DNA from 2 places in the Paenibacillus sp. FSL L8-0470 genome. Region 2 is predicted to be linked to the other one. Evidence: riboswitches for the same ligand, from Rfam matches in the RefSeq annotation. Region 2 holds a riboswitch; the other holds the start of a gene.
What was found. A riboswitch is a leader RNA that binds a small molecule or an ion and turns the genes downstream of it on or off. The one in region 2 is predicted to bind thiamine pyrophosphate.
Positions count from the first base shown of each region.

Region 1 (7,604 bases), 4.2 Mb from region 2:
TCACATAAGCGGCCGGACTTTCACTCCGGGATTCGCCAGTCAAAATAAGAATGTGGCGCAGGCCTGTATCGGCGATGGTTTCTGCTTCCTGCCTGACCTCCTCCAGTGTCAATTTTTTGCGCGGAAAGTCATAAATCGAGCTAAAGCTGCAATAAGTGCAATGATTCACGCAAAAATCGGCCAAATACATCGGCGTAAACAGCTGCATCACATGCCCGAAGTGCGTACGTGTCAATCTTTGCGCTTTCTGCGCCATTTCCTCCAGGTAAGGCTCCGCCGCCGGAGACAGCAGTGCCATCAGCCCGTCTTCGTCCAGATGCTCCAAACGAAGCGCCCGCTTCACATCCACGGCAGTATACTGCTTCCATAATGTCTCGTAAGGAAGCTGCTCCAGCCGGGTCAGCGTATCATAAAAGCTCATGCTCTTCCTCCCTCCTTCTCTCCATTGGCTAGAACAAAAAGCCGGTCAGCGGCGAAGAGGCCGTTGCCGCCTCCTCCACCGGCCCCAGTCCGGCCAGATAAGCCTTGCGCCCTGCCGATACCGCCTCACGGAATGCCTCCGCCATTAGAAGCGGATCACGCGCAGTAGCAATTGCCGTATTCAGCAGCACGGCGGATGCGCCCATTTCCATCGCCTCAGCAGCCTCGGAAGGTCTGCCAATACCGGCGTCAACAATCACCGGAAGATCCACTTCTGCGATCAGAATCCGCAGCAGCTCCTTGGTCTGCAGGCCGCGGTTCGAGCCGATGGGCGCACCCAGCGGCATAACAGCGGCAGCTCCGGCTGCCTTGAGCCGGATAGCTGCCGAAAGATCGGGGCTCATATACGGCAGTACAACGAAACCCTCTGCAGCCAATATTTCCGTGGCTTTAACCGTCTCCATATTGTCAGGCAGCAAATATTTCTGATCATTAATCACCTCGATCTTCACCCAATTGCCCAGCCCTGCCGCCCTGGCCAGTCTGGCAATACGCACCGCTTCTTCGGCTGTGCGCGCACCGGAGGTATTGGGCAGCAGCGTCATATGGGAGGGAATATGAGTAACAATGTTGTCGTTGCTCTCCGTATCAACCCGGCGCAGAGCCACAGTAATGACCTGTGAACCCGAGCGTGCAATCACTTCGGGAATAAGGGTATTGCGGCTGTATTTCCCGGTTCCGATAAACAGCCTGCTGGATAAAGGAATTCCGCCGATAACGAAAGAATCTTGCATACAATCGCCTCCTGAGATAGTGGCTCCGCTTAAATGCGGTGCTTCTGTTGCTGATACACTGAGTTTTGATCTTACCTCTTATGTCTTACCTTTAACTCTTGATTCTTACGTCTTACGTCTTACGTCTTACGTCTTACGTCTTACGTCTTACGTCTTACGTCTTACGTCTTACGTCTTACTTCCTACGTCTTACGTCTTACGTCTTACCTCTTGCTTCTTGCCTCTTACTGCTTTCATCCGGCAACACGCACCGGCTTCAGCCCCCGCCGACAAAATGGACCAGCTCTACGCGGTCACCTTCGCTCAGCAGCGTATCTTCGTAAACGTCCTTGCCGACGATCTCACCATTCAGCTCCACGATAACCAGTCTCCCGGCCCACTCTGACCGGCTTAGCAGATCAGCTACAGTCCGGCAGCTCTCTTCATAGGCCCCGCCTTTTCCATTCACGATCAAATTCATGCTTGCTCACCTCCTTTAACTGGTGCAGGAGCATTATTCATGGCTTCAGGCTTAGGGTACGGCCTGAACTGCTGATCTGTAGGCTGTAGCGGCGGCCACAGGATCTCCCGCACTGCATATTCCGGACATTACGGCAATTCCGGCAGCACCCGTTGCCAGAACCTTACCGGCATTACCCGGCTCAATTCCGCCTATGGCGATCAGCGGAATGCTGCTGCAGCGGACAGCCGCAGCCAGCTGCTGCAATCCGCGTTCCCGCTGCCCCGGCTTGCAGGCCGAGGGAAACACATGCCCGAACAGGCAGAAGTCCGCTCCCTGCCGGCCGGATTCGGCCGCCTCCTCCGGGGAATGCACCGACCTTCCCAATCGCAGGCCCGGTGCTATGCCGCGTGCTGCGGCAGGCGGCAGGCTGTGCCAAGCCAATTGGACCCCGCCCGTCCCTGCGGCCAGCGCAACGTCTACCCGGTCGTTGATCACCAGCTTGGAAGGCGGAACCCCTGCTATGATCAGCTGCTCCGTCAGAGCCATGAGCTCCCGTACAGACATTGCCTTTTCCCGGAGATGGATATAATCCACTATGAAATGCACAGCCGCAGCCAGTTGAACAAACTGCGCCGGATTTTGCTTTCCATCCGAGATCAAATGTATCTCTTTCAACATGTTCACCTTCTCCTGTTCTTTTGCATTACCGGCAAACACAAAAAAGACCACCCCCGTAAAGGAGGCAGTCTGGAATATATACAGGAATACCGGGCCATTCAGCCCCGCTGCAGTTATTCGTTCTCCACTTCCCTACGCTGGTATAAACCAGATCAGGTTCAAAGGGTCCGAACGGGTATGTTCGTCTCAGCCTTGCGGCACCCCTAGTGACAAATCCATATTCAATTACGCTTAACGTTTCATATACTAACATATTATTCCTTGAAGAGCCATCCTTTAAAAGAGGCCTGCATCAAAAAGAGCGGAACCCAAGATTCCGCTCCAGACTCTAATTATGCATAGCAATGGAATCAGCAACCGCATTTAGCCGTTTACGACCTCGCCGCCGTTCACATGCATTACCTGTCCGCTTACATAAGATGAATCGTCGGAAGCCAGATATACATAGGCTGGAGCCAGCTCCTCCGGTTGTCCCGGGCGTTTCATTGGCTGCGTGCCGCCGAATTCACTGACTTTCTTCGCGTCAAAGGTCGACGGAATAAGCGGTGTCCAGATTGGACCCGGCGCTACGGCATTAACCCGGATGCCTTTGTCCGCCAGGTTCATCGACAGAGAACGGGTAAAGCTGAGAATCGCCCCTTTGGTGGACGAATAGTCCAGCAGCTGCGGGCTGCCCCGGTAGGCTGTGATCGAAGTCGTGTTGATGATCGTGGACCCTTTTTTCAGGTGGGGCATGGCTGCCTTGGTCAAATAGAACATCGAAAAAATATTCGTGCGGAATGTCCGCTCTAACTGCTCAGAGGTAATATCCTCAATTTTCTCCTGCGGATGCTGCTCGGCCGCATTATTAATCAGGATGTCCAGCTTGCCGAGTCCTTCCACTGTCTTATTGATCAGATCCTGGCAGAACGCCTCCACGCCGATATCGCCGGCGATCAGAATGCACTTCCTTCCCTCTTGCTCTACCTGGCGTTTAGTCTCTTCGGCATCGGAATGCTCATTGAGGTAGGAAATAACGACATCCGCACCCTCCTTCGCAAAATGAACGGCAACCGCCCGGCCAATACCGCTGTCTCCTCCTGTAATCAGAGCCGCCTTGCCCAGCAGCTTGCCCGCCGCCTTATAGGCTGAGGTCTCGAATTCCGGCAGCGGATTCATTTCACTTTCAATTCCGGGCTGGCGGTCCTGCACCTGCGGAGGTAATGTTTTTTTGGTTTGCGTGTTGTCTGGCATGATCCATTCTCCTTTCGCTGTGTACCTGTTGGTTACTCATCGTTTTAGGGTTGGCTCAGGGTGTCTGGTTTATGCACCTGCAGATCATCTCTTTATTTGCTTTACGTTATGTTACTTACCACACCTTGGGCGCGGTCAAACTAAAATGTCAGTTGTTTTTGCCGGGGAAGGCGATATACTTTACAGAGAAAGCACTAATCCAGCAATGGAGTTGCAGATATATGCAGACTGTGACTGCGGCATGGCTGGGTGGTACCCGATAGACTTGTCCTGAAGTAATGTCTGCACCCAAAAGCCCGCTCTCCATGTCAATCCGGAGGCGGGCTTTCTGTAGTCTTTCTATGAAGGAAGTCTTAAATAATGCTGTTGTACACCATAAAAAACACCATCAGCACCAGCGCCACCATGAGCAGCAGGCTCAAGGTACGGATTTTGCCTGTCTCTGCGGATACGTCACGGTTCTCGCGCATGCCGGCTGCGGCAAGACGCAATGGTTTGCTGATGATGCCGCCGAGTGCAAACATAGCAAGCAGCAGAACAACCACCACGATCATCCACGGTACCGAATATTCACCCTTCGTCATCATATAGCCGCCAGTCAGCAGTTGGATGACCAGACCGTACTGGGCGAAGCGGTTGAAGCCGCCGATAGCGCTAAGCGTTCCTTCTCTCGCAGGGACGCTCAGCTTCTGGACACGCCCGAGAACAAACGGCAGCACCAGATAAAAGCCCAGCGCCAATGTACCGATCATATGTAGAAAAAACAAAAAGTGACCCATAACATACCTCCTCTAATGTTTTCAGTGATTTTAGTTACACTTCAATTATACCTAACCAACAAATAGAAGAAAAGAAAACCCCCATTATAATTTCTAAAATGGGGGCTCCCGCAGGTTACTGCTTAAATCCTAACTACCGAAGTAACGGCACGTACCGAATCTGCCGACTTATCCAAAGCCGCTTTCTCCTCTGCCGTAAGCTCCAGTTCATATACCTTCTCAATGCCGTCCGCACCCAGCAGCGCCGGAATGCCCATGAACAGCCCATCATAACCGTATTCACCTTCAAGCAGGGCGATTACCGGGATAATCCGCTTCTTGTCCTTCAGGATCGCTTCAGTCATCTGGACCAAGGAAGCCGCTGGCGCGTAATAAGCGCTGCCGTTGCCGAGCAGGCTGACAATCTCGCCGCCGCCGGCTCGTGTACGCTGTACAATCTCCGCAATTCGCTCTGCGGAAATCAGCGTATCAATCGGAATGCCGCCTACGCTGGAATAGCGTACGAGCGGTACCATATCATCGCCATGTCCACCCAGCACAAAGCCGCGTACATCTTCAACCGAAACGTTAAGCTCTTGGGCGATAAAAGTACAGTAGCGGGCCGTATCCAGCACACCGGATTGTCCGATTACCCGGTTTTTGGGGAAGCCTAGTGCATTGTAAGCCACATAAGTCATCGCATCTACCGGATTGCTCAATATAATTACGATGGATTCCGGAGCGACACGTTTCACATTTTCGCAGACCGATTTCACAATTCCCGCATTGGTATTCACCAGATCATCGCGGCTCATGCCAGGCTTGCGGGCGATGCCTGCCGTAATAATCACGATATCCGAATCCGCAGCATCCTCATAGCTTGAGGTTCCCGTAATCTGGCTGTCGAACTTCTGCACAGGACCGGCTTCCAGCATGTCAAGCGCCTTGCCTTTGGTCGGGTTCTCGAGCTGCGGAATATCCAGCAGCACCACGTTGCCGAGTTCCTTCTGGGCAAGCATAAGCGCCGTGGTAGCGCCAGTGAAGCCGGCACCCACGACTGTAATTTTATAACGTTTGATGGCCAAGAGATACCCTCCTACAAGACTACAGATTATTGATAATTTCGTCGGCAAACGCGGAGCATTTCAGCTCTGTTGCGCCTTCCATTTGACGGGCAAAATCATAAGTCACTGTTTTGTTGTTAATGGCGGTACTCATTCCTTTGTAGATAAGGTCAGCCGCTTCCTGCCAGCCCAAATGCTCCAGCAGCATTACTCCGGAAAGAATGACCGAACCCGGGTTCACAACGTCCTTATCGGCATATTTCGGAGCCGTACCATGTGTTGCTTCAAAGATAGCATGCCCTGTTAAATAGTTAATGTTCGCTCCCGGAGCGATGCCGATGCCGCCGATTTGAGCAGCAAGCGCGTCGGACAAGTAGTCACCGTTCAAGTTCAGCGTAGCAATCACGTCGAAATCGGTCGGACGGGTCAATACCTGCTGCAGAGCGATGTCGGCAATTGCATCCTTGATGATGATTTTTCCGGCAGCTTCCGCTTCCTTCTGGGCAGCATTGGCCGCAGCTTCACCATCACGTTCCTTGATGACATCATATTGGTTCCAGGTGAATACTTGGTCGCCGAACTCCTGCTCAGCCACTTCGTAACCCCAGTTCTTAAACGCACCTTCGGTAAATTTCATGATATTGCCCTTATGCACAAGCGTTACGCTCTTCCGTCCATGCTTGATCGCATATTCAACTGCAGCGCGCACCAGGCGCTTCGAGCCTTCGGAAGATACTGGCTTGATGCCGATTCCGGAGGTTTCCGGGAAGCGGATTTTGTTCACACCCATTTCCTTCTGCAGGAATTCAATTACTTTCTTGACAGCCTCGGAGCCTTCCTGGTACTCGATACCCGCATAAATGTCTTCTGTATTCTCACGGAAGATAACCATGTCCACCAGCTCCGGATGTTTCACCGGTGAAGGCACTCCATCGAAATAACGCACTGGACGCAAACATACATACAGGTCCAGTTCCTGGCGCAACGCCACATTCAAAGAACGGATTCCGCCGCCGATTGGAGTAGTAAGCGGGCCTTTAATAGCTACAATATATTCACGAATGGCTTCCAGCGTATCATTAGGCAGCCATTCACCATATGTATTGAAGGCCTTTTCGCCGGCAAATACTTCATACCAGGCAATTTTTTTTGCACCGCCGTAAGCTTTGGCTACAGCTTCATCAAGCACCCGTTTAGAGGCTTTCCAAATGTCGCGGCCAGTGCCGTCACCCTCAATAAAAGGAATAATCGGATGATTCGGAACCACCAGTTTGCCGTCTTCAATCGTGATTTGTTCGCCTTCTGTCGGCAGATCGTATTTTTCTAGTTTCAACATTTGTGGGGAATCCTCCTAAAAAGTTTAGTTTGGTTTGGTTAGCACATGCGTACATTCATTCTACTAGAGGGGTGGAGCGGCCCGCAAGGGCCGCCTTTATCTCTCGTCAACGGGAACGTATTTCTGTTCGGACATCCCAGTGTATTCTGCACGCGGGCGGATGATGCGGTTGTCTACATATTGCTCCAGAATATGCGCTGTCCATCCCGAAGCGCGGCTGATGGCAAAAATAGGCGTGAACAGCTCCCGCTCAATACCAAGCTGCGTGTATACCGAAGCCGAGTAGAAATCCACGTTTGGCTTCAGTCCCTTCTGCCCGGTGATCAGCTCCTCAATCTTGACGGACATCTCGTAGAGTGTGGTGTCATTCTTCATGGTGCCCAACTCACGGGACATCTTCATCAGATGTTTGGCACGCGGATCCCCATTCTTATAGACACGGTGTCCGAAGCCCATAATTTTCTCACGGCGCTCCAGCTTCCCGCGTATATAGGGCTCCACTGCATCCAGACTGCCGATCTCCTCCAGCATCTTCATTACGGCCTCATTCGCTCCGCCATGCAGCGGACCCTTAAGGGCACCAATCGCAGACGTCACACCGGAATACATATCGGAGAGCGTAGCCACAGTCACGCGGCTGGCAAATGTGGAGGCATTCAGCTCATGGTCCGCATGCAGCACCAGTGCAGCATCCAGCGCCTTGACGGATACGACATCCGGCTGTTTGCCCCATAGCATATAGAGAAAATTTTCCGCGATGGACAAGCCTTCTTTGGGTGCAATGGGCTCCAGACCTTTGCGGATACGCGCCAGCGCAGCGACTATGGTCGGAATCTGCGCCTGAAGCTTTACTGCCTTGATTTCATTAGCTTCACGGCT
Region 1 is NZ_JBBOZM010000001.1:2,321,944-2,329,547, reverse strand. It holds gene thiH (2-iminoacetate synthase ThiH) at 1-421, opposite strand, end outside; gene NST99_RS10425 (thiazole synthase) at 450-1,214, opposite strand; gene thiS (sulfur carrier protein ThiS) at 1,471-1,674, opposite strand; gene NST99_RS10415 (thiamine phosphate synthase) at 1,726-2,334, opposite strand; TPP riboswitch at 2,447-2,549, opposite strand; gene NST99_RS10410 (SDR family oxidoreductase) at 2,698-3,567, opposite strand; gene NST99_RS10405 (hypothetical protein) at 3,921-4,346, opposite strand; gene mdh (malate dehydrogenase) at 4,469-5,410, opposite strand; gene icd (NADP-dependent isocitrate dehydrogenase) at 5,430-6,725, opposite strand; gene NST99_RS10390 (citrate/2-methylcitrate synthase) at 6,822-7,604, opposite strand, start outside.
Region 1: it holds a riboswitch for thiamine pyrophosphate, as region 2 does, so the genes downstream of both, NST99_RS10415 (thiamine phosphate synthase) here and thiC (phosphomethylpyrimidine synthase ThiC) in region 2, are expected to answer to the same signal.

Region 2 (7,604 bases):
TGGAGGGATTTTATTATGAAACCGAAGTTAGTCTTGATTGAGGGATTACCAGGATTCGGGAAAACAACAACGGCTCAATTAGTCCATGAAATTCTTACGGAAATGAACCTTAAATCTCAGCTGTTTTTAGAAGGGGATTTGGAGCATCCAGCGGATTATGAGGGAGTCGCCTATTTGGAGAAAAATGAATTCAATGAATTATTGAGTACCCATGGGAAGTTTCGGGATTTGTTGAATAATCGAGTGATTAAACAAGGGAACCATTATTTCCTGGAATATCGAAAAATCGCAAATGAATATGGGCCTGATTTTCCAGATGAGTTATTGCAGGCAGTTACCAAAAATGATGTTTATGAATTGTCGCTTGATCAAAACAGGAAACTGATAACAGAGCGTTGGAAGGGATTTGCAGCAAGTGTTTTAAATGGCTCAGACACCTTTGTTTTTGATTGTTGTTTTATACAAAACCCTGTAACCATTGGGATGATTAAATATGGTGCACAGAAGGAAGACGTTATAAGTTATGTGCTGGAACTGGCAGCGATTGTGGAGCGGCTGAATCCATTGCTGCTTTACGTAGAGCAGAACAATCTTGATCACTCTTTCAGAAAGGCCGTTAGGGAAAGACCTAAAGAATGGTCGGAGGGATTTATTGAATATTATACTAACCAAGGGTATGGAAAAAAGCAGGGTTATACAGGGTTAGAAGGAACCTTGGAGGTACTGAAGGCAAGAAAAGAATTGGAAGAAGAGATATTTAACGGCATAAACTTAACCAAGAAAAAAGTAAATAACTCTTCTTATGAATTAAATGATTATAAGCAAGTTTTGGTGGGGATTTTATCAGAATACTTTAGTTCAGTAAATTAAGCACATATGACAAGCTGAGTTGATTTCAGGCATTCACTGCTGATTTCACTCGGCTTTTTTTTACTTAAGTCTTATATATTGACTTGATATATATTGGTCTGTTATATTGCTAAGTGTGATGTGTAGATATCTTTAAATAAGGAGGAGCTATTCTTGAACACTCAGGATGTTATTTTAGGCTTGCTCATGAAAGAAGCGTTGACTGGCTACGAAATAAAGCAGTTATTGGAGAATGTGTTATCTAATTTCTATAGCTCTAGTTATGGCACGATTTATCCTACGCTTGCCCGCATGGAGAAGGAAGAATTAATAACCAAGGAAATTGTGCCCCAGAAAGGTAAGCCAAATAAGAATGTTTATAACATAACGGCTAAAGGGCGAGATTGTTTTAACGACTATTTACTAGCGCCACTAGAGGGAGACAGTAGTAAGAAATCCGATTTTATGATGAGGCTTTATTTTGGCCGATTTGTGGGGTATGACAAGGTGATTTTTTGGTTGAAGCAAGTACAAGAGGAATCACAAAAAAAGTTAGATCAGTTATTAGAGCAGTATTCACATTATAAAGCTGAAATGCACCCGGCCCAGATCATTTGCATCCAGATTGGGATAGCAGAATATAAAGCTAAACTTGCAACCATTGCCGAGGGATTGTTAAGCATGGAGCAGTTAGTGGAAGGGAATAGCAGTATTTAACGAATTCTGATACATTTAGGAGGGATTTTATTGAAAACAATTTTTGTCACGGGTGCTTCATCCGGCATTGGGAGAGCTACAGTAAAACATTTTGCTGAAAGAGGATGGAACGTAGTAGCCACGATGCGTGCACCTGAAAAAGAAACTGAATTCATCACATTGGACAATGTGTTGGTGTTGCGGTTAGATGTTGAGAAAACAGATACCATCCAATCTGCATTAGCTGAAGCTGTCCAGCGGTTTGGTAAAATTGACGTTCTCCTGAACAATGCCGGATACGGGACAATGGGGCTTATAGAAGTAGCTACGGATGAGCAGATCCGAAGACAATTTGAAGTGAATGTTTTTGGTCTTATTAGTATGACTAAAGCCATGTTGCCACATTTTAGATCTAATCAGGAAGGGTTGCTAATCAATATCTCTTCAATGGGAGGGATCGTGACCTTTCCTACGATGTCTCTGTATCACTCCACTAAATTCGCGGTAGAAGGTTTTTCTGAATCCGTATCTTTTGAATTAGCATCACAAAACATCAAAGTAAAGCTGATTGAACCAGGAGCCATTAGCACGGACTTTGGCGGAAGATCGATGGAGTTCTTTTTTAATGATGACTTAACGGATTATAAATCATTCACTACTGCCTTTCTGGGTAAATTAGGGGAAATGGAAAAAGCTCCAGACTATGCCTCGGCACCAGCACTTGTAGCTGACACTATTTATCAAGCGGCCACAGACGGTACAAGCAAATTCCGTTATGTAGTGGGAGAAGATGCGAAAATGCTCATAAGTATGAAGAAAAATACGGTTGAGGAAGAGTATCTAAGTAATATAGCTCAGCATTTTTCATAAAAGAGGAAGACGGTTATTCTAATAAAGGGAATTACATTTTCCTTGGAGAATAAAATGCCTATCGAATGGAGAATGACCATGAGAGAAGAGATGATGGATACAGGCTTACCCAGCGAACGAGTAGCACGCACGATGACGGCGATGGTCTATGATACCTACGGATCGCCAGAAGTCTTACGTATTGAAGAAGTGGATATCCCTGCACCGCAAGACCATGAAGTGTTGATCGAGGTCCACGCTGCCTCTGTTAATTCCTGGGATTGGGATCTCCTCCGCGGCAAACCGTTCATGAACCGCCTTGGCGGGCTCCGTAAACCCCGTTACCGTATTCTTGGCGCAGATATCGCAGGACGGGTCATCGCCGTGGGTGCCAATGCCAAAAGATTCCGGCCGGGGGACGAGGTTTTCGGGGACCTTTCCGGTTGCGGCTGGGGCGGATTTGCGGAGTATGTATGTGCCAGCGAGAAAGCCTTGTCACCAAAGCCGGCAGACCTGAGCTTCGGGCAGGCAGCGGCTATTCCTCAGGCAGCCGTTCTAGCCTTGCAGGGCATGCGTGACAAAGGAAAGCTGCGAAAGGGCCATCGGGTTCTGATCAATGGGGGCGGTGGCGGAGTGGGTACGTTTGCGGTTCAATATGCCAAATGGGCCGGAGCGGAAGTGACCTGCGTTGACAGCGCCGAGAAGCTGGATATGCTGCGTACCCTCGGGGCGGATCATGTATTGGATTATACCAAAGATGACTTCACCACAAGCGGACAACGATACGATTTAATCCTCGATGTCGTTGGAAACCGTCCGGTTGTCGCGATGAAGCGCGCACTAACGTCAGGCGGTACGTATGTCATGGTCGGCGGTTCCTTTTCTTATATCCTCCTGGCTCTGTTGGTTGCACCGCTGTCTGCCTGGTTTGAAAAAAAGAAAATAGCACTTCTAATCCATAAGCCGAACCACGAGGATCAAATGGTTTGGAAGGAGCTTGTCGAAGCAGGCTACGTAGTGCCAGTTATTGATCGGCAATATCCGTTAAGCGGCGCGGCCCATGCCCTTCGTGATCTTGGAGAAGGCCGTGCGAAAGGGAAAATTATCGTGTGCATAAAAAGTCAGCTAAGCTAACAGTGCTCATCTGATGCAATCGATATTTATGATTTGCCAATTCCTTTATAAGAACACCGGTTGACAATTGCTGGATTTCTCTGTAACTTTAACATAACTAAATAAGAAACCACTAGGGGAGCCTGAATAGGCTGAGACGGGAAAAATGCATTCCTGGACCCTTGAACCTGATCTGGATTATACCAGCGTAGGAAAGTGGAGCCGGACTTTTATTTCATTGTTGGCGTTAGCCTTATATGGATTTTTGAGCCGCTCCATGTGGAGCGGCTTTTTTGCGCGTTTTCTTATTTACTCAAACCTTAAGGAGGAAATAAGATGCTGAATCAAGAGAAGAAACATGAGGTTGATCTGTGTGCTTTTCCGGGAAGTCACAAGGTGTATGTGGAGGGCTCACGGCCTGATATTCAAGTTCCGATGCGCGAGATTACATTAAGCCGAACCTCGGGTACGGCCGGAGAAGCGGAGAATGCTCCTGTCCGTGTCTATGATACAAGCGGGCCTTATACTAACGATGAAGCCTATAGCGATATCCGCAAGGGGTTAACGCCTCACAGGCTTCAGTGGATCACGGAGCGGGGAGATGCCGAATCTTATGAGGGAAGAGCGGTTAAGCCGGAGGATAACGGGAATCTCACAGAGAAGCCGGCGGCAGAGGTGTTTCCGGGCTTGCAACGTCGTCCCTTGAGAGCCAGAGAGGGCCGCAATGTCAGCCAGCTGCATTATGCCCGCAGAGGCCTGATTACGTCGGAGATGGAATTTATCGCAGTCCGGGAAAATGTAACTCCTGAGTTTGTTAGAGAGGAAGTAGCCTGCGGCCGTGCGATCATTCCAGCGAATATTAACCATCCGGAGAGTGAGCCGATGATTATCGGGCGGAATTTTCTGGTAAAGATCAATGCTAATATCGGGAATTCGGCGGTGTCCTCTTCCATTGATGAAGAAGTAGAGAAGATGAGATGGGCTACCCGCTGGGGAGCGGATAACATCATGGATTTGTCGACGGGTAAAAATATTCACACCACCCGTGAATGGATTATCCGCAATTCTCCGGTGCCTATCGGGACAGTGCCAATCTATCAGGCTTTGGAAAAGGTAAACGGCAAGGCCGAGGATTTAACTTGGGAGGTATACCGGGACACCCTGATCGAGCAGGCGGAGCAGGGAGTGGATTATTTCACCATTCACGCCGGGGTACTGCTGCGTTACATCCCATTAACGGCCAAAAGAATGACGGGCATCGTCTCCAGAGGGGGTTCGATTATGGCGGCCTGGTGCCTGGCCCATCATCAGGAGAACTTTCTTTATACACATTTCGAGGATATTTGTGAAATCATGAAGGCTTATGATGTGGCGTTCTCTTTGGGTGACGGGCTGCGTCCAGGCTCCATTGCCGATGCTAATGATGAAGCCCAGTTTGCCGAGCTGGAGACGTTGGGTGAATTAACCTCGCTTGCCTGGAAGCATGATGTTCAGGTGATGGTGGAAGGCCCGGGCCATGTACCGATGCATCTGATCAAAGAGAATATGGATAAACAGCTTGAGCTTTGCCATGGCGCTCCTTTTTACACACTGGGACCACTGACTACGGATATTGCACCCGGCTATGACCATATCACCTCGGCTATTGGAGCGGCGATGATCGGCTGGTTCGGCACGGCGATGTTGTGTTATGTTACCCCGAAGGAGCATCTAGGATTGCCTAATAAAAATGATGTGCGGGAAGGCGTCATCACCTATAAAATTGCCGCCCATGCAGCCGACTTGGCCAAAGGACACAAGGGCGCGCAGGATCGGGATAACGCACTCTCCAAAGCGCGCTTCGAGTTCCGTTGGCGGGACCAGTTCCATTTGTCGCTCGACCCGGAACGGGCGCTGGAATATCATGATGAGACCCTTCCGGCGGAAGGGGCCAAAACGGCTCATTTCTGCTCCATGTGTGGACCCAAGTTCTGCAGTATGCGCATTTCTCATGGTATCCGCGATACGGCGAGGGTGCAGGAGGGACAAGAAGAACCGGAGCAAGCGATGATTACCGCAGGGATGCGGGATAAAGCAGAAGAGTTTAAGGAAGGCGGAGGTCTGATCTATAAATAAACCGTCGGTCCGGGACTGCCGCTAATCGCCCTCCCCCTCTCAATTGACAGTCTCCGGGCGTATACCTATAATGTAAATCAGATTATGAAAGCTGTTTCATTTCTGGTGGATAAGTTTGTTTCGGTGAGATGGAACCCCTTAATCAAGCGGGTTTCATTTTGTTTTTTCAGTGTATTTTTGTTCGCAAAAAGGAGAAGCCATGGACACAACGTTCTGCAAAATATTGGTGGTGGACGATGAAATGCTGGTACGGCAGGGGATAATCCATCTGCTGGATTGGGAAGGGGAAGGGTTTCAGATTGCAGGCGAGGCCTCCAACGGAAGAGAGGCTTTTGAATTAATTGAATTACAGCGTCCGCATATCATCCTGACCGATATCGTTATGCCTGTGATGGACGGGGAAGAGCTGATCCGGCTCGTCAAGGGGATGTATCCGGAAATTGAGGTGATCGTGCTTAGCAGCTTCAGTGAGTTCGAATATGTGCGTTCAACCTTCCAAAGCGGGGTTGCCGACTATATCCTGAAGCCCAGACTGGAGGCCGCTTCCCTGCTTGCCGTGCTGAAAAAAACCGCGCAGCGGATTCCGCTGCTTCAGCATGTGGACTGGAGAAGCGACAAGCGGCAATCCGCGGACTATATTCTGGACAAACTGGTTTCAGGCTTTCCAGTGGAGTACGACGAGGAAGCGCTGCGGGGGATGTTCCCCTTACCGGGCTTCGTGCTGCTAATTGCTGATACTGGCGACGAACCCGCTGCGAATAGCCGCAAAGAGGAATGGCTGGAGAACAGTATTCATTCTCTGCTGCACAGCAGCGTCAGCAGGGTGACCTTCCGCCGGCTGTCTCCGCTGGAGGGGCATGTCCGTCTGCTGTTTAATCTGGAGGAGGCTGGGTATGAGGCGCTCATCCGTCTTGCAGATCAGGTATTCACGGCGGGCATCCGTGCAAATATGTTCCTGAATCTCGCGGTCAGCCGGGTTTTCACTGAGCTGAGTGAACTGCATACGATCTATAAGGATGATCTGATGAAGCTGCTGGACCGCCGCTTCTTTCTCCCGGATCATTGTTTACTGGTAGATGACGGCGAGGAGGGACGGCAGGGTCCCGCTTTCGATCAGGATGCCTTCGGCGCAGAGCTGAACCGGCAGGAGTTCGATTTGGCTTTCGGCCGCTTGAGCGCATATGTCGCGTCCATGTCCGGCCGGAGAGATACAGGGATGTCCGAGTTCAAATCGTTTTTATGCCACAGTATGTTTCAGATCATCGGAATGCTGCTGCATTTCCATTACGAGGCCCGCGCCCTGGACGAAAGCAAATACGAATTCTTCCGCTCCATTCATGAGGCACGGCATATCGGTGAAACGGAGATACGGCTTGAGCAGTTTTTGCAAGCTGCGACGGAATGCGTAACCAAGAACCGCGGCGGAGTACCAGCCATTCAAAAAATTTTACTGTATATCGACGAGCATTATTCACGTCAGCTTACGCTGACCGAAGTAGCAAGGCAATTTCATTTCAACCCGTCCTATCTGTCTAATTATTTTGCGCTACATAACAAAGAGGGCTTCAACGAATATTTAAACCGGGTGCGGATCGAAAAGGCGTGCCTGCTGCTGAAAGAAAATGCCGGTCTATCCATTTCCGAAATCAGCAGTCTTGTGGGCTACTCAGACCACAGCTATTTCACCAGAGTATTCCGCAAGCTGATGGGAATCTCGCCCAGTCAATACCGGAAAGGCTAATGCAGCGGGAAGGAGTCCGAAATGGGACTAACGGAGAAATGGCTCACAAAGCTCAAGGATCAAAGCCTGTTCAGTAAAATATTCGCCGTCATGGTCATCAGCATCATTCTGGTTACCGTCCTGATTACCGGAGTGACCGTACAAATGTCCCAAAAGCTATTCGTGCAAACCTTCAGCATCACCAATTCCAAGATTATCGACCAGATCAAAAGTGCCTTGGAGAACTCCCATTATGCAACCG
Region 2 is NZ_JBBOZM010000001.1:6,534,857-6,542,460, reverse strand. It holds gene NST99_RS29755 (hypothetical protein) at 16-870, shown strand; gene NST99_RS29750 (PadR family transcriptional regulator) at 1,024-1,566, shown strand; gene NST99_RS29745 (SDR family oxidoreductase) at 1,597-2,415, shown strand; gene NST99_RS29740 (NAD(P)-dependent alcohol dehydrogenase) at 2,470-3,528, shown strand; TPP riboswitch at 3,633-3,739, shown strand; gene thiC (phosphomethylpyrimidine synthase ThiC) at 3,844-5,622, shown strand; gene NST99_RS29730 (response regulator transcription factor) at 5,822-7,363, shown strand; gene NST99_RS29725 (sensor histidine kinase) at 7,385-7,604, shown strand, end outside.